One region of the Thioalkalivibrio sp. AKL7 genome, then DNA from elsewhere that is predicted to be linked to it. Evidence: predicted binding sites of a transcription regulator. Region 1 holds the regulator's gene; each other region holds the start of a gene.

Region 1 (4,175 bases):
TTCGCGTCGCCACCGACACCATGGTCGCCACTTCGGATGCCCTTTCCACCCTGAACCAGCCGGGCCTGTTCCAGCGCGGCACCGGTCTGCGCGTGGACTCGCGAGGGGATACCATAGAGTTGTTCCATGACGTGTACTCGCTCTACAGCGAGACGAGCGAGGAGGATCCCGCGCATGACCCCGAATCCCCATAGCCTTCGCCACCGTCCGGGCCAACCGGGTGCCCGCGTGGCGGCGCTCCTGCTGCTCGCCCTGCTGGCCACGCCCGCGCTCGCCCAGCAGGGCTCGGGCCCGGCGCTGCCGGTGGAGATCACTGCCGACCGCGCGGAGATGGACGAACGCCAGGGGCTGGGGACCTACACCGGCGACGTGATCGTGATCCGCGGCGACATGACCCTGGAGGCCGACAAGGTCTACGTGCGCACCCGCGATCGCCGCCCCTACGAAATGGAGGCCCACGGCGAGCCGGCACGCCTCGAATCACCCGATCCGGAAACCGGAGAGATGCGCATTGCCACCGCCCTGCGCATCGACTACCTGCTGAACGAAGACCGCATGATCCTCACCGACCAGGCCCATGTGATCACCACCAGCGAGGAGGCGCGCGGCAAGCGCATCACCTACGACCTGACGACCGACGTGATCGAGGCCGAACGCGGCGAAGGCGACAGCGAGCGCGTGCGCATCACCATCCAGCCGCGCGACGACGAATGAACGCCACCGCCCCCAGCCCATCCGCCACATCGGCACAAACCAACGACCGCCTGATCGGACGCGAGCTGACCAAGCGCTACGGCCAGCGCACGGTGCTGGACCAGGTGGACGTCGACCTCGCGCCCGGCGAGGTGGTCGGCCTGCTGGGCCCGAACGGGGCCGGCAAGACCACCTGCTTCTACAGCCTGGTCGGGCTGATCCGCCCCAATGCCGGGCGCATCACCCTGGGCGAGCGCGATATCACCCGCGCCCCCATCCACGTGCGCGCGCGCGCCGGCCTCGGCTACCTGCCGCAGGAGGCCTCGATCTTTCGCCGCCTGAGCGTGTGGGACAACCTGCAGGCCGTGCTCGAGCTGCGCCCCGGGCTGGATCGCCACGAGCGCCGCCGCATTGGCGATGCGCTGATCGAGGAGTTCCAGCTCGAGACCGTGCGCCACAGCCCGGGCATCGCGCTGTCCGGCGGCGAACGGCGCCGCGCCGAGATCGCCCGCGCCCTGGCCGGGGATCCGAAGTTCATCTGCCTGGACGAGCCCTTCGCCGGGGTGGACCCGATCTCGGTGGGCGACATCCAGGACGTGATTCGGCATCTCGCCCAGCGCGGCATCGGCGTACTGATCTCCGATCACAACGTGCGCGAGACCCTCGGCATCTGCCACAGGGCCTATATTCTTAGCGAAGGCCGCCTGCTGGCCGCCGGGACACCGGACGAGCTGCTGGCCGATCCCCAGGTGCGCCGGGTCTATCTCGGCGAGAACTTCCGCCTGTGAAAGCGCCCCACATGCGGCCCGGTCGGTGCACAAACCACAAGGCAGGCTTTAAGATTCCATCAATGCCCACCCTCGCCCCGCATACCCGATGCTGAAACCCGGCCTGAATCTGCAGCTGGGTCAGACGCTGACCATGACCCCGCAACTGCAGCAGGCGATCCGCCTGTTGCAGCTGTCCACGCTCGAGCTCCAGGTGGAGATCCAGCAGGCGCTGGAGAGCAACCCCATGCTCGAACAGGTCGAGGACGAAGAGGCCGAGGCCGACACCGAGCGCCTGAACCAGGACGGCGAGCTGGTGGAAGGCGATCGCATGGAGGCCACCACCACCAGCGACGACGTGATCCCCGAGGAACTGACGACCGACAGCCGCTGGGACGACATCTACGAGCCGGCCCCGACACCCAACAAGGGCGTGGATGACCGCGACCCGCTGGAAAACACCAGCGACGACGACGGTGAGGGCCTGCAGGATCACCTGCTGTGGCAGCTGCATCTGAGCCATCTGACACCGCGCGACCAGCGCATCGGGGCGGCCCTGATCGACGCCATCAGCCCCGACGGCTATCTCGAGGGCGACCTCGACACCCTGGCCGAGACCATCAGCCGAGGCGAGGATGAAACCGTCGGCGTCGACGAGGTCGAGGCAGTGCTCCACTGGATTCAGCAGTGCGACCCGCTGGGGGTCGGCGCGCGCAACCTGCGGGAGTGCCTGGAGATCCAGCTACGCGAACTGGCCCCGGACGCCCCGGCCCGCGAGGCCGCACGGGCGATCCTGGAACACGGCATGGACAGCCTGGGCAAGCGCGACTACAAGGCCCTGCAGCGCCAGTCCGGCGTACGCGACCCGGACGAACTGGCCCGCGCACTGGATCTGATCCGCACCCTGAACCCGCGCCCCGGCGCACAGATCAGCTCCGCCACCTCGGAATACGTAGTCCCGGATGTCTACGTGCGCCACACCACCGAGGGCTGGCGCGTGGATCTAAACCCGGAGATCGCACCGCGCATCCGCATCAACGACCTCTACGCCGGCATGGTGCGCCAAGTCTCGGATGCCCGCGACAGCGCCTTTATGCGCGATCAGCTGCAGGAGGCACGCTGGTTCCTGAAGAGCCTGCACAGCCGCAACGACACCCTGCTGCGGGTCGCCGAGGCGATCGTCCATCGCCAGCAGGGCTTTCTCGAGCATGGCGACGTCGCGATGCAGCCATTGATCCTGCGCGACATTGCCGAGACCCTGGAGATGCACGAATCGACCATCTCGCGGGTTACCACGCAGAAATACATGCACACCCCGCGCGGGGTCTTCGAGTTCAAGTATTTCTTCTCCAGCCATGTCGGCACGAACGATGGCGGCGAGTGTTCCGCCACCGCCATCCGTGCCATGATTCGCGAATTGATTGGCGACGAACCCCCGAACAAGCCGCTCAGCGATGCCCGGCTCGCCCAGGTCCTGTCGGACCGGGGCATCAACGTAGCGCGCCGCACCGTGGCCAAGTACCGCGAGGCGATGCACATCCCTTCATCCAGCGAACGCCGGCAGATGGCCTCGATGCCCACCGGCAGCAAGTAACCAAGGAGTCCTGACCATGCAGATCAACCTGACCGGCCACCACGTGGACATCACCGACGCCCTGCGCGACTACGTCAACGAGAAGTTCGCGAAGCTGGAGCGCCACTTCGACAAGGTCATCGACGTCCACGTCGTGCTGACCCACGAGAAGACCCGGAATCAGCACAACCAGGCCGAAGCGAATCTCCAGGTCAGCGGCAATCACATCCACGCCGAGGCCTCTCACGAGGACATGTATGCCGCGATCGACGCGCTGATCGACAAAGTCGACCGTCAGCTGATCAAGCACAAGGAAAAGGTCAAGGATCACCACCGCGCCGAAGGTGCCCAGCGCAACCGCGAGCAGGCCTCCTGATCCATGACGATTGCCGAGCTGATCACCTCCGAGCGCATTGGCCTGCAACCCGAGTGTTCCAGCCAGAAACGGGCCCTGGAGGCCCTGGCGGACCTCCTCGCCGGCGGAGGTGACGGCACGGGACCGGGGAGCAACGCGATCTTCGAGGCCCTGTCCGCGCGCGAAAAACTCGGATCCACCGGTCTCGGCCATGGGGTTGCGATTCCCCATGGCCGCCTGGCCGATCTCGAGGCGCCGCGCGTGGCCGTGCTGCGCCTGGACAAGGGCGTCGACTTCGACGCCATGGATCACGAGCCGGTCGATATCCTGATCGCACTGCTGGTCCCGGAGGCCGCCACCGGCGACCACCTCGACCTGCTGGCCCAGCTCGCCCGCGGCCTGTCGCAGCCAGACACCATCGGAGCGCTGCGCCGGGCCGGGGATGCGACGGCCCTGGAACAGGAACTCGTGCGCCGCTTCAGCGAGGACTAAGCCCGTGGAACCCGCCGCCAGCCGCGATTCCGGCGCGCAGCGTCTGCCATGAACGAGGCGCTGGGAGAAGGCGGGATCGCCCGCGACATCAACGTGGAGAGCCTGATCCAGGCCATGGGAAACCGCCTGGATCTTCGCTTCGTACACGGCGAACACGCAGCACCCGACCGCAAGCTGGTCGGCGACGACGGGGACGACCTGCCGCTGGCCGGCCATCTCAACCTGATCCGGCCCAACCGCATCCAGATCATCGGCGACTTCGAGGCCCGCTACATCTCCAGCCTCAGCGCCACCC
Region 2 (4,175 bases), on a different contig from region 1:
GCGAGGCCTCGGAGGCCGAACTGGAGGCGCAACGCCTTGAGCAGGGACGGCTGGAGGAGAAGCTGCGGCACTCGGAGAAGCTGGCGGCGATCGGGCAGCTGGCGGCCGGCGTGGCACACGAACTGGGGACGCCGCTCGGGATTATCGCCGGTCGCGTGCAGCGCGCCATCCGGCACCTGCCGGAGGCGGATCCGGCGCGCACCGAGATGGAGGCGCTGAAGGCCGAGCTGGAGCGGGTGGAGACCATCGTGCGCCAGCTGCTGGACTTTGCCCGGCGCAATCCGTTGCAGGAACGCTCGCTGGATCTCGCGCAGCTGGTTGGAGATCTGGTCGAGCGTGTGCGCGAGCGGCATGCCTCCGGCGGGGTGGAATTCCGGCTCGAAGGCCCCGAGTTGACCATCGCCGCGGACCGCCTGCGCTTGGGCCAGGCCCTGGAGAATCTGCTGGAGAATGCCGCGCAGGTCGCCGCCCGCGAGGTCCGGGTCCGCTGGCATGCCTCGTCCGACCGGGTCGAGCTGGTGGTGGCGGACGACGGCCCTACGGCCGGGCGAGGGATAGACGATGAGCAGGCCGAACGCCTGTTCGAGCCCTTTTTTACCACCAAGCCCACCGGCGAGGGGACCGGGCTCGGGCTGGCGGTGGCGCAGGTGGCGCTGGAGGACCACGGGGGTACGGTGATGCTGGATCGCAGTGTCGCGGGGGAGACCCGTTTCGTCGTGCATCTGCCGGTGGCCGCTGGCGCCCAGGAGGATTCGCTTCGATGAGCAGCAAGGCACAAGTCCCCGCAACGCCCCCGGAGTCGGTCCTGGTCGTGGAGGACGATCGCGGGCATCGCGAGCTGCTGACCGAGGAGCTGACCGAGGCCGGCTACGCGGTTACGGCGGTCGCCAGTGCCGAGGATGCCGCGCGGGTGCTTGCGCAGCAGGCCTTCAGTCTGGTGGTGAGCGACCTGCGCCTGCCCGGCGCGGATGGCTTCCAGGTGCTCCAGGAGGCCCGCGCCCGGGTGCCGGCACCCGGGTTCATCATGCTCACGGGCTTCGGGACCATCGACCAGGCAGTGGCCGCGCTGAAGGCGGGGGCCGATGACTTCCTGACCAAGCCGGTGGATCTGGATCACCTGCGCCTGGCCGCCGACCGGGTGACCGAGGCGCGGCGTTTGAAGGACGAGGTGCGTCGCTATCGTGAGGTCCTTGCGCAGGCCGATGGCTTTCACGGCATGCAGGGCCGCAGTCCGGCCATGCTGCAGTTGTTCGACCTGATTCGGCGGATCGCGGCCGCCGACGGCAGTGTCCTGATCACCGGCGAGTCCGGGACCGGCAAGGAACTGGTGGCGCGCGCGCTCCATGCGGAAAGCGAGCGGGCCGGTGGTCCGTTCGTGGCGATTAACTGCGCGGGCATCCCCGAGGCCCTGCTGGAGTCGGAGTTGCTGGGGCACGTGGCGGGTGCGTTCAGCGGGGCCAAGGGGGCTCGGCGCGGCCTGTTTACCGAGGCCGACGGCGGCACCCTGTTCCTGGACGAGATTGCCGAGATGCCGGTGGCCATGCAGAGCAAGCTGTTGCGTCTTCTGCAGGATGGTCGCGTGCGTCCAGTGGGCGCCAACGAGGAGATCGCGACCGATGTGCGTATCGTGGCGGCCACGCATCAGGATCTGCAGGCGCATATTGCCAACGGTCGTTTCCGTGAGGATCTCTACTATCGCCTGGAGACCTTTCGTATCGAGATCCCGCCGCTGCGCGAGCGTGGCGATGATATCGAACGCCTGGCCCTGCAGTTCCTGCGTCAGCAGGCCCTGGCCCGCGATCTGCCCGAGCGTCGCCTGAGCCCGGAGGCCCTGCGTGCGCTGGTGCGGTATCCGTTCCCGGGGAACGTCCGCGAACTCGCGAGTCTGATGGAGCGTGCCGCCACCCTGGCGGCCGGCGAGGTCATCGAGACCCGTGATCTGCCGGAGCGCGTATTCGAGGCGCTCGCCGAGGATCCCGGCGGAACGACGGGCGACCGGGCGGAGGGGGCGACGCCGGTCCCGGGGATGGGCGACGACGGCCAGTGGCCGACCCTGGAGGAGCGCGAGCGCGACTACATTCGTCGGGTGCTGGAGCATGTGGACGGCAACAAGCAACGCGCTGCGCGGATCCTCGGCATCGGCCGCAAGACGCTGTACCGCAAACTCGGGGAATCCGACCCATCGTGACATCCTGACCCGGGTCGACCTGACCCATGTGTCATTATGACCCGGTTTACCGTTGGGGCGTTCCCCGGCCCTTTCGGGATGATGAGGTCATAAGTCGCTGTTTCAAAGTGTTTTGTTTGTCTTTTTCCAATCTTGGCACGATGCCTGCTCCTACTGGGACAGCAATCGAGGAATCGGAACCGCAGTGACGGACCATTCCTCCTCACACGGTTGCAACGAAATCGGGCGTGCGGACGATCGACCTTGAGTCGTAGCCGGCTTCGCCCCGAGATCCGAACGATCCAAAGGAAAAGGAGCAACATGATGAATATGCGCAAGACGATGCTCGCGATGGCCCTGACCTCCCTGTTTGCCGTGGGTGGAGCCGCCTCCGCCCAGTACGGCGGTGCCGAAGGTGGTGCCGGTGGGGGCGACATGGGCGGTGCCCAGGGCGGCCAGCCGCCGGCCCAGGAAGGCGGTGCCGGTGGCGGTGCTCAGGGCGGCCAGCCGCCTCAGGGTGGTGCCCAGGGTGGCGCGGCCCAGGGCGGTGCCCCGATGCAGGAAGCCCCCGAGGTGGATCTGAGCGAAGAAGACATCGACACTTTCGTAACCGCCTTCGTTGCGGTGCAGGAAGTGCGCGAAGACTTCGCCGACCGGCTGCAGAGTGCCGAGGACGAAACCGAAGCCCAGTCCATGCAGCAGGAAGCACAGGACGAAATGGTCAACGCGGTTGAAGACTCGGGCATGAGCGTCGAGGAATACAACGAAGTGGCCATGGCCCTGCAGAACGACCCCGAGTTGATGCAGGAAGTCCAGGAACGCGCTGAAGCCCAGCTGTAACGGGCAGCGCAAAACCTCCCCGGGCATTGCGCCCGGGGGGTTGCAGGGGCCGGCCTTCGGGGCGGCCCCTTGTTTGTGTCCGGGGCATGCACGCGAATGTTCTGCACATTGATCCGTGATTCCCCCGAGGGCGGACGCCTTCGGGTCTCGGGAATTGTCCCTGTAGCTTGAATTGGGCGGAGGGAAGCGTTATTCTTGCGCGCTTTCTGAATCGCCCCGACCTCGGAGCATCGAACATCATGAGTACCATTAGCGCCAAGCCGGCCGAAGTCGAACGCGACTGGTTTCTCGTCGACGCCGACGGCAAGACCCTCGGTCGACTCGCCACGGAAATCGCACATCGCCTGCGCGGGAAGCACAAGCCCGTGTACACGCCGCATGTCGATACCGGCGACTACATCGTCGTGATCAACGCGGAGAAGATCCGCGTCTCCGGCAACAAGGCCATGGACAAGAAGTACTTCCACCATTCCGGTTACCCGGGTGGCATCAAGGAAGCCAACTTCACCCAGATGATCGAGCGTCATCCGGAGAAGGTGCTGGAGCTTGCCGTCAAGGGCATGCTGCCGCGCAACCCGCTTGGCCGGGCCATGTTCAAGAAGCTCAAGGTCTACGCCGGTACCGAACACCGGCACACGGCCCAGCAGCCGCAGCCGCTCGAAGTCTGAGCCGCCAGAATCAGCAAGGGAATCGATCCGAATGGCTATCAATCAGTATTACGGCACCGGCCGCCGCAAGACCGCCTCGGCGCGCGTCTTCCTGCGTCCCGGCACGGGCAACATCACGGTTAACGAGAAGCCGCTGGACGACTTCTTCGGCCGCAAGACCTCGCGCATGGTGGTACGCCAGCCGTTGGAGGCGACCGAGTCGACCGGCAACTTCGACGTGATCGCGACCGTTGAAGGCGGTGGCGGCAACGGCCAGGCCGGCGCGATCCGTCTGGGCATTGCCCGCGCCTTGGTGCAGTACAACGAAGACATGCGCCCGTCGCTGCGTCGTGGTGGTCACCTGACCCGCGATGCCCGCGAGGTGGAGCGCAAGAAGATCGGCCTGCGCAAGGCCCGTCGTGCAACCCAGTACTCGAAGCGCTAAAATTCGCGTCGAGTTTCGGGCTGCACCCGACCCGGTTTACTGGGGGATCGTCTAGCGGTAGGACTGCGGACTCTGA
Region 3 (4,175 bases), on a different contig from region 1:
CGCACGCCACGGCTCCGGCCCGATGGAGCGCAGGAAGGTTGCCGGATGGAAGGTCCCCGCGCCCATCTCCATGTCGTAGGGCTGCAGGACCACGCAGCCATGATCGTTCCAGTAGTCCTGCAGGCGGCGGATCAGGTCCTGGAAGGTCGGACTGCTGGGCGGGGTGCGTTCTTGCGACATGCGGGATCCCGGGTCAGGGCAAAGCCGACAGTATATCGGCCCGGCTTCGGCCACGGCCACCGCTCGCGTTGGCGCGGGCGTTTTGCATGCAGCCGAAGCGCGCCCATACTGGGGCCTTGATTCTGTTCGGGAGAGCGGCCCTGAGCGACCCCCTCGCCAATTCCGGACCTTCGGACACGCCGGAGAACGACCAACGCTATCGCGATACCCGCCGGGTCACGCTAGTGGGCGCGGCCGTGAACGGCTTCCTCGCCGTGGCGCAGCTCGTCAGTGGCTGGCTGCTGAACTCGCAGGCCCTGGTGGCGGACGGCGTGCATACCCTGTCGGACCTGATCACCGACGGGGTGGTGCTGTTCGCGGCGAGCAAGGCGGCCGCCTCCCCCGATCAGGAACACCCCTACGGTCACGCGCGGATCGAGACCCTGGCCACGGTGATCGTCGGGGTCTTTCTGGCGCTCGCGGGTCTGGCGATTGCCTGGGCTGCCGGCAACCGCCTGGTCGAGCCCGAGGCCATGACCGGCCCCGCAAACATGGCGATCGCCTTTGCCCTGCTGACCCTGGTGGCCAAGGAAGGCCTGTATCAGTACACCCACCGGGTGGCCAAGCGCCTGCGCTCGCGGATGCTGGATGCCAATGCCTGGCACCATCGCACGGACGCGATCTCGTCGCTGTTCGTGCTGGTCGGGGTCGGTGCGGCGGTAGCCGGGTTCCCGTGGGCGGATGCCCTGGCCGCGCTGATCGTCGCGCTGTTCATCCTGCATATCGCCGGGCGCCTGATCGTGCGTAGCGCGGCGGAGCTGATCGACACGGCCCTGGAGCCGGAGAAGGTCGAGCGCATCCACCGCACGATCATGGATGTGCCCGGGGTCAAGGATGCGCACATGCTGCGCACCCGCCGCCACGGCAGCGAAGTCGTCGTGGACGTGCATATCCAGGTCGCGCCGATGATCTCGGTCTCCGAGGGTCATCGGATCGCCGATGCGGTGTTCCACGCGGTGACCGACGAACACGAGCGGGTGAACGACATCACCGTGCACGTGGATCCGGAAAACGACGCGGAACAGGCCCGGAGTTCCATGCTGCCGCTGCGCCCGACGCTGGTGGAGGCCCTGCGCGAGGCCTGGGCCGATACCCCGGAGCTGGATGCGGTGGAGCACATGTCGCTGCATTATCTCGGCGGTCGGGTACACATGACGCTGACCCTGCGCCTTGACGGGGCAGCCGCCCCGGCAGACCTCGAGGCCCGCGCCCAGGCCCTGGCCGACCGGCTACACCGCCATCCCGGGGTAGGCGACATGCTGGGCGAGGTCACGCTACTCTATCGGCCCTGCACCCATTAGGTGCGCGCCAACAACAATGCGCACGAAACTTGTGCAGACAAAGCACCAGATTGGTGCACCCAGGATGCGGCGGGGCGCCCCGGGTGCCCGTTTTTCGCGCGCCCGGGCCAAACAGGACCGGATGGCATGATGCCTGCATAATGAACCGCGACGCCGCGCAAGCGCCCGACGGGCCGGCCGGCCACCTTTGAATACCCAAGTAAAGACCAAGGAGATCCCCATGTCCGCAGCCGACGTGCTGAACCAGATCAAGGAAAAGGAAGTTCGCTTCATCGACTTCCGTTTTACCGACTCCAAGGGCAAGGAACAGCATGTGACCGTGCCGGCCCACGACATCGACGAAGAGACCTTCGAGGAAGGCAAGATGTTCGACGGCTCGTCGATCGCCGGCTGGAAGGGGATCAACGAGTCCGACATGATCCTGATGCCGGACGCCGAGTCCGCGGTCCTCGATCCGTTCTTCGAAGACATGACCATGAACATCCGCTGCGACGTGGTCGAACCGGCCACCATGCAGGGCTACGACCGCTGCCCGCGCTCCCTGGCGCGCCGCGCCGAGGCCTACCTGCAGAGCACCGGCATCGCCGACACCGCGCTGTTCGGACCGGAGAACGAATTCTTCATCTTTGACGATGTGAAGTGGGGCACCACCCTGTCCGGCTCCTACTGCCGCGTGGATTCCCAGGAGGCCTCCTGGAACTCCGAGCGTGTCTACGAGGACGGCAACATCGGTCACCGCCCGGGCGTGAAGGGCGGCTACTTCCCGGTCCCGCCGGTCGACAGCCTGCACGACATCCGCTCCACCATGTGCGAAGTGATGACCGAGATGGGCCTCGAGACCGAGGTGCACCACCACGAGGTGGCGACCGCCGGCCAGTGCGAGATTGGCGTGGGTCCCGCGACCCTGACGCAGAAGGCCGACGAGGTGCAGATCCTGAAGTACGTGATCCAGAACGTGGCCCACGTCCACGGCAAGACCGCGACCTTCATGCCCAAGCCGATCGTCGGTGACAACGGCTCCGGCATGCACGTGCACCAGTCGCTGTCCAAGGACGGCAAGAATCTGTTCTCCGGTGACCTGTATGGCGGCCTGTCCGAGACCGCGCTGTACTACATCGGCGGGATCATCAAGCACGCCCGCTCGCTGAATGCCTTCACCAACCCGTCCACCAACAGCTACAAGCGTCTGGTACCGGGCTTCGAGGCGCCGGTCATGCTGGCCTACTCCGCCCGCAACCGCTCCGCCTCGCTGCGTATCCCGTTCGTGATGAACCCGAAGGGCCGTCGCGTCGAGCTGCGCTTCCCGGACTCCACCGCCAACCCGTATCTCGCCTTCGCGGCGATGCTGATGGCCGGCCTGGATGGCATCCAGAACAAGATCCACCCGGGCGACGCGATGGACAAGAACCTCTACGACCTGCCGCCGGAAGAAGAGAAGGGCATCCCGCAGGTCTGCCATTCGCTGGACCAGGCGCTGGAAGCCCTGAACCAGGATCGCGAGTACCTGACCCAGGGTGGCGTGTTCACCGACGACATGATCGATGCCTACATCGACCTGAAGATGGAAGACGTCACGCAGATGCGCATGACCACCCATCCGATCGAGTTCGACATGTACTACAGCCTGTAAGGCCGCCGCTTCCGGCCCCTCGGGGCCGCGAAGCTATCAGCCGCCCCCGGCCCCTGGCCGCGGGCGGCTTTTTTGTGGCTGTCGCGCACGATCCGTGCGCAGCCGGTAACGGATGAGGGCGTCCACCGCCTGTCGAGACCCCGACCGGCCCTGTTGGCCAGAACGAAAAAGGCCCCACGGATCCTGGTCCGCGGGGCCTTCTGGGTCACTCGAGGCTTGCGCCCGTGATCAGGCGTGCCAGCCGAACTCCTCGGCCTTTTGCCGCGCCAGCGCCGGGATGTCGGTGGCGACGAACTGGGCGTGCAGCACCTGGACCCCGATCATGTGGTTGATCACCGCGTCCAGCTGAACCTGGGTGGCGGCCGGCGTGTCCTCGGACTCGTGCAGCTCGAACACCTGACGCACGCCCTCCGGGTCCAGCAACCCGGCCTCGGCGACCTTCTCCGGGGACAGATAGCGATCGGCCAGGGCCTTCATCGCCGCCCACTTGACCGGGTCGGTGTGCGCGGGCGGCGCCATGAAGGCGAACTTCTCGCGCTCGTAGAGCACCTTCGGCAACAGGCCCTTCATCGATTCGCGCAACACGTACTTCTCGGTGGAGCCCTTGATGCGCATGGTCGGCGGCAGGTGGGCGGCGAACTCGGCCAGGTGGTGATCGAGGAACGGCGGACGCGCCTCCATCGAATTGGCCATGTCCATGCGGTCGCCGCCCCAGGTCAGGATCTGGCCCTCCAGCATGGTCTTGATCCAGACGTACTGAGCCTTGTCCAGCGGATGCCGGCCTTCCAGCATGTCGTCATCCAGGGCGTTGGCGATCGCCTTGCCCGGCTTGTAGTCCTGCATGCGCTCGCGGCGCTTCGGGTGCAGCAGGCCCGGCACGTGGTCGGCCGCGGCCAGCCACGGCTGCAGGCAGGACGGGGTGAAGCCCATCATCTGCGTGAAGTCGGGGTCGTTGACCTCGTCCTCGGCCAGCATCGCACCAGAGACCAGCTCGTTGGACTCGTTCAGCATCTGCTGCCAGGCCT
Region 4 (4,175 bases), 110 kb from region 1:
GCTGCATGCCGCGGCAGATGCCGAGGATCGGCCGATGATCGTCCAGCGCGCGGTGGATCAGGGCCTTCTCCAGGCGGTCGCGGTCGACGTCCAGTACGCCGCCGTGCGACTGGAACAGCCGGCGCAGCAGCCACAGGGCCGGGTAGAAGAGATAGCCGATCAGGCGCTGCGAGAGGCGGCGCTCCGCCTGGCGGATGGCGGCCGCATCCGGCCCGTCGGGCAGGGTCTCGCCGTAGAGCTCGGGGTCGACATCCGCCCCGCCGCCCACGATCAGTCCGTCGAACGGGCAACGGCCGCGCGGTCTCCCCGGACGCAACCGCAAAGGGCGGCCTCCCGCGCGCCACACCGCCAGGGCGGTGAACAGCCAGGCCGGACCCCCGCCCTGGTCCGGCCCGGTGATCGCGATCACCGGGCGACGGGCTTGGGGCGTGACCCGGCTGGTTGCATTGGGAGCCGAGTCAGAACCAGTCACGGAGGCGCTGGCTCCAGTCGTCGGCCCAGCGGCCGAGGGCCTGGCCGGGGCGGTCCAGGTATTCCCGCGACAGGCGCTCCAGGCGTTCCGGATCCGCCGCCAGACGTTCCACCTCGACCCAGCCATTGAACGGTCGCGCCAGGCTCCAGTCCGGGTCGTCGATCTCGCAGTTCGGCAGGCGGTAATGGAAGGCCGGGCGCGGTTTGATCAAGTCGTGTTCCACCGGTGCGGCGTTGACCCGTTCCGGGTCCAGGTGGGCAAACAAGGGCAACAGGTCCAGTGGTCGGTTGCGGGTCGGGCTGTGCGCCAGGTAGGCATCGATCAGGCCGGCCTGATCGGGTTGGAAGTCCGGGTCCAGCATGTGGCGTACAAAGGGCCCGGGAAACGCGCGAATGTAGGGCGACAGTCGCCGTGCCAGGTCGATTGCGCCGGCCGCGGTGAGGGCCTCGGCCATCAGCAGGAAGCTGCGCAGGATCGCCAGCAGCCACTCGGCATCGGTACGGTGGATCTCGATATTGATCTGCAACCCGAAGGCGTAGAGAAACGAGCGTTCGGTGCCCTGGGCGCCGGCCTCTTGCAGGGCCGCGCGTACCCGGTCCAGGCGGGGCAGGTCGGCCACCGGGATCGGCGGGGCCACGATTTCATGCGGGACCAGGCGGCCGGCGGCGTCGGCCAGCCAGCGATCCAGCGCCGCCTTGTCGGAGTCGTCCAGCGAGATGCCGAGGCGCGCGAGATGCTCGCGGTAGGCACGGTCCTTCAGCACCCGGGCGTCCAGTTCCAGCTGGAAGTCGCCGACATCGGTATCGCGCACGCGGGCGACGAACGCACTGTCCGGCACGATCTCCCCCCCGAATTCGGCCTTTACTGCTTCGGCCATAATCTCCAGCGAGACCCCGGCCATCTCGATCTCTACCCCGATGCGACGCGGTTCGCCCTCGGGGCTGTCGGGCCACGGGAGGTCGTGGAAGGGCTCGCTCATGCGTGTCTCGAAGCCGTGCAAGGAGAGCTCCATGATAACGGCTCGGTGTACCTCGTGCGGCCCGGGCAGTAGGATAGGCGCCGACCTACAGGAGCCCGCCGAGCCCATGGATCGAATCTATCTGCGCGACCTCGAAATTGATGCCGTTGTCGGTGTCTACGACTGGGAACAGCGGATCCAGCGCCGCCTGCGATTCGACATCGAACTGGCGGCGGATACCCGCATCGCCGCCTATTCCGGCGAGATCGGCGATACCGTCGATTACGAGGCGGTGGCCAACGCGGTGCGTGCCATCGTCACGCGCGAGCCGCACGCGCTGCTGGAATCCCTGGCCGAAGAGATCGCCGAGGCCCTGATGGCCCAGTTCGGCACCCCCTGGGTGCGCATCAAGCTGGGCAAGCCCGGGGCCGTTCCCGGTGTACGCGAGGTCGGCATCGAGATCGAACGCGGCACCCTCGCGACGTCCGACTAGCCCCTCTTCTCCTGCGGGTCCTTCCGGCCCGCTTTCCTGTCTCTTGTTCCGCGTCTGCCCCGTGCGGAGGCCGGACCGTGTTCACACTTTTTGTTGAGCGCACGCTTTTGGTGCGTGTGCACTTTTAGTGCGCACCATCCAGAGGCAAAACCTCGTGGTTCGGCCGCAACACGTGTTGTGAAAAGCCGATTTTGCTCCCTTTTGGTACTTGGCACAGCCCGTGCAAGGACCGGGTGTCGACTACGCGACACTCGATTGACCAATCTGGGAGATGACCAATATGAAGAAGTTCACCCGTTCCGCGCTGGCCGCTGCTGTCCTCACCGTAGGCTCCACCGGTGGCGTCGCGTTTACCTCCACCGCCGCCGCGGAGCTGTCCGTGAACATTGGTGCGGTGTCCAACTACTACTTCCGGGGCTTTTCCGAAAGCGATGACGGTGCGGCCATTCAGGGCGGCATTGATTACGAGCATGCCTCCGGGTTTTACGCCGGAACCTGGCTGTCGAACGTCGATTTTGGTGATGACACCAGCTACGAACTCGATCTCTATGCCGGATTCGCCGACGAGTTCGCCAGCGGGTTCGGATATGACGTCGGTTACATCTATTACGCCTATCCCGACGCCCGGGATGATACCGGCTCCCTGAGCGCCGACTTTGGCGAGATCTACGGGGAAGTCAGCTTTGATACTGGCACCGTCGGTCTCTACGGCGGCATGGCCTATGTTGTTCACGACAGTGATGACTCGGCCTTGCAGGATGACGACATGTACTTCTACGCCGGTCTGGATATCCCGTTCATGGATGTCTACAGCGCCGGGTTCCTCGTGGGTCGTACCCGCTTCGACGATTCCGATGCCGAAAACTACACCCATTATACCGCCAGCCTGGCGCGCGACGCCGGGGACTGGGGCGAATTCAGCCTTAACCTCGAGTACGTCGACGAATCCGACGAGGACCTGGGCGCCTGGGTGGGCTGGTCCAAGACGTTCTGAAGCCGGCTATTACCTCTTAATGCAAAGGCGGGTCCGTGTTCCGACGGGCCCGCCCACAGGAGTCTGACATGAAGATGATTACCGCCGTGATCAAGCCGTTCAAGCTTGATGATGTTCGCGAGGCGATCTCGGAGATCGGCGTGCAGGGCATGACCATGACCGAAGTGAAGGGTTTTGGTCGCCAGCGCGGTCATACCGAGTTGTATCGCGGTGCCGAGTATGTAGTCGATTTTCTGCCCAAGGTGAAGCTTGAAGTGGCCGTTGACGAAAACCTGGTCGACCAGGTCGTCGAGGCCATTTCAAAGTCCGCCAGCACGGGCAAGATCGGCGACGGCAAGATCTTTATTACGCCGGTGGAGCAGGTCGTGCGCATTCGCACGGGCGAAACCGGACCGGAAGCGCTTTAAACCTTTGCCTTCCAGCGAATGAGGAATTTCAATCATGGAAATTGAACAGCAAGTTGTCGAACTCGCCTATGCGATGGACACCTTTTACTTTCTGGTGGCCGGTGCACTGGTGATGTGGATGGCCGCGGGCTTTACCATGCTCGAGGCCGGTATGGTGCGCACCAAGAGTGTGGCCGAAATCGCAACCAAGAATATCGCCCTGTATTCGATCGCCAGCATCATGTACATGCTGATCGGCTATAACATCATGTACAGCGATGGTCTCAGCTCCATCATCCCGGGGCTGGGCTTCCTGATCAGCGGCGACAACGCAGTCGCGGACGTGCTGGGTAGCGGTGGTGACATCTACTACTCCGATCGTGCCGACTTCTTCTTCCAGGTCGTGTTCGTGGCCACCGCGATGTCCATCGTCTCGGGTGCCGTGGCCGAACGCATGAAGCTGTGGGCCTTCCTGGCCTTTGCGGTCGTGCTGACCGGCTTCATCTACCCGATCCAGGGCTTCTGGAGCTGGGGTGGCGGTATCCTCGACCAGATCGGCTACCTGGACTACGCCGGTTCCGGCATCGTCCACTTCACGGGTGCCGCTGCGGCGCTGGCCGGTGTGTTGCTCCTCGGGGCGCGCAAGGGCAAGTACGGCGCGGATGGCAAGATCAACGCCATTCCGGGTTCCAACATGCCGCTGGCCACGCTGGGTGTGCTGATCCTGTGGCTGGGTTGGTTCGGCTTTAATGGCGGGTCCGAGCTGAAGGTGTCGGACATCGAGTCCGCCAATGCCGTGGCCGCCGTGTTCGCCAACACCAACCTGGCCGCGGCCGGGGGTGTGGTGGCCGCGCTGATCACCACCCGTCTGA

What was found. The regulator sigma-54, encoded in region 1, starts transcription at its own class of promoters, with help from an activator protein. The targets are predictions, from matches to a motif close to TGGCANGNTNCNTGCTT.
Region 2: the regulator sigma-54 is predicted to act here: its motif matches at 2,322-2,338, upstream of G315_RS0110775 (DUF4168 domain-containing protein).
Region 3: the regulator sigma-54 is predicted to act here: its motif matches at 1,643-1,659, upstream of glnA (glutamate--ammonia ligase).
Region 4: the regulator sigma-54 is predicted to act here: its motif matches at 2,133-2,149, upstream of G315_RS0104000 (TorF family putative porin).

Annotation. Positions count from the first base shown of each region.
Region 1 covers NZ_KB906948.1:348,740-352,914, reverse strand. Annotated here, with positions in the region: gene lptC (LPS export ABC transporter periplasmic protein LptC) at 1-194, shown strand, start outside; gene lptA (lipopolysaccharide transport periplasmic protein LptA) at 175-714, shown strand; gene lptB (LPS export ABC transporter ATP-binding protein) at 711-1,481, shown strand; gene G315_RS0104550 (RNA polymerase factor sigma-54) at 1,570-3,054, shown strand; gene hpf (ribosome hibernation-promoting factor, HPF/YfiA family) at 3,071-3,409, shown strand; gene G315_RS0104540 (PTS sugar transporter subunit IIA) at 3,413-3,880, shown strand; gene hprK (HPr(Ser) kinase/phosphatase) at 3,929-4,175, shown strand, end outside.
Region 2 covers NZ_KB906953.1:73,030-77,204, reverse strand. Annotated here, with positions in the region: gene G315_RS0110785 (ATP-binding protein) at 1-764, shown strand, start outside; gene G315_RS0110780 (sigma-54 dependent transcriptional regulator) at 761-2,188, shown strand; gene G315_RS0110775 (DUF4168 domain-containing protein) at 2,492-3,007, shown strand; gene rplM (50S ribosomal protein L13) at 3,247-3,675, shown strand; gene rpsI (30S ribosomal protein S9) at 3,707-4,099, shown strand; tRNA gene G315_RS0110760 (tRNA-Gln) at 4,140-4,175, shown strand, end outside.
Region 3 covers NZ_KB906950.1:37,475-41,649, forward strand. Annotated here, with positions in the region: gene glyQ (glycine--tRNA ligase subunit alpha) at 1-180, opposite strand, end outside; gene G315_RS0107195 (cation diffusion facilitator family transporter) at 267-1,520, shown strand; gene glnA (glutamate--ammonia ligase) at 1,741-3,150, shown strand; gene asnB (asparagine synthase (glutamine-hydrolyzing)) at 3,379-4,175, opposite strand, start outside.
Region 4 covers NZ_KB906948.1:239,772-243,946, forward strand. Annotated here, with positions in the region: gene G315_RS0103985 (gamma-glutamyl-gamma-aminobutyrate hydrolase family protein) at 1-409, opposite strand, end outside; gene G315_RS0103990 (amidoligase family protein) at 459-1,484, opposite strand; gene folB (dihydroneopterin aldolase) at 1,558-1,923, shown strand; gene G315_RS0104000 (TorF family putative porin) at 2,204-2,917, shown strand; gene G315_RS0104005 (P-II family nitrogen regulator) at 2,986-3,324, shown strand; gene G315_RS0104010 (ammonium transporter) at 3,359-4,175, shown strand, end outside.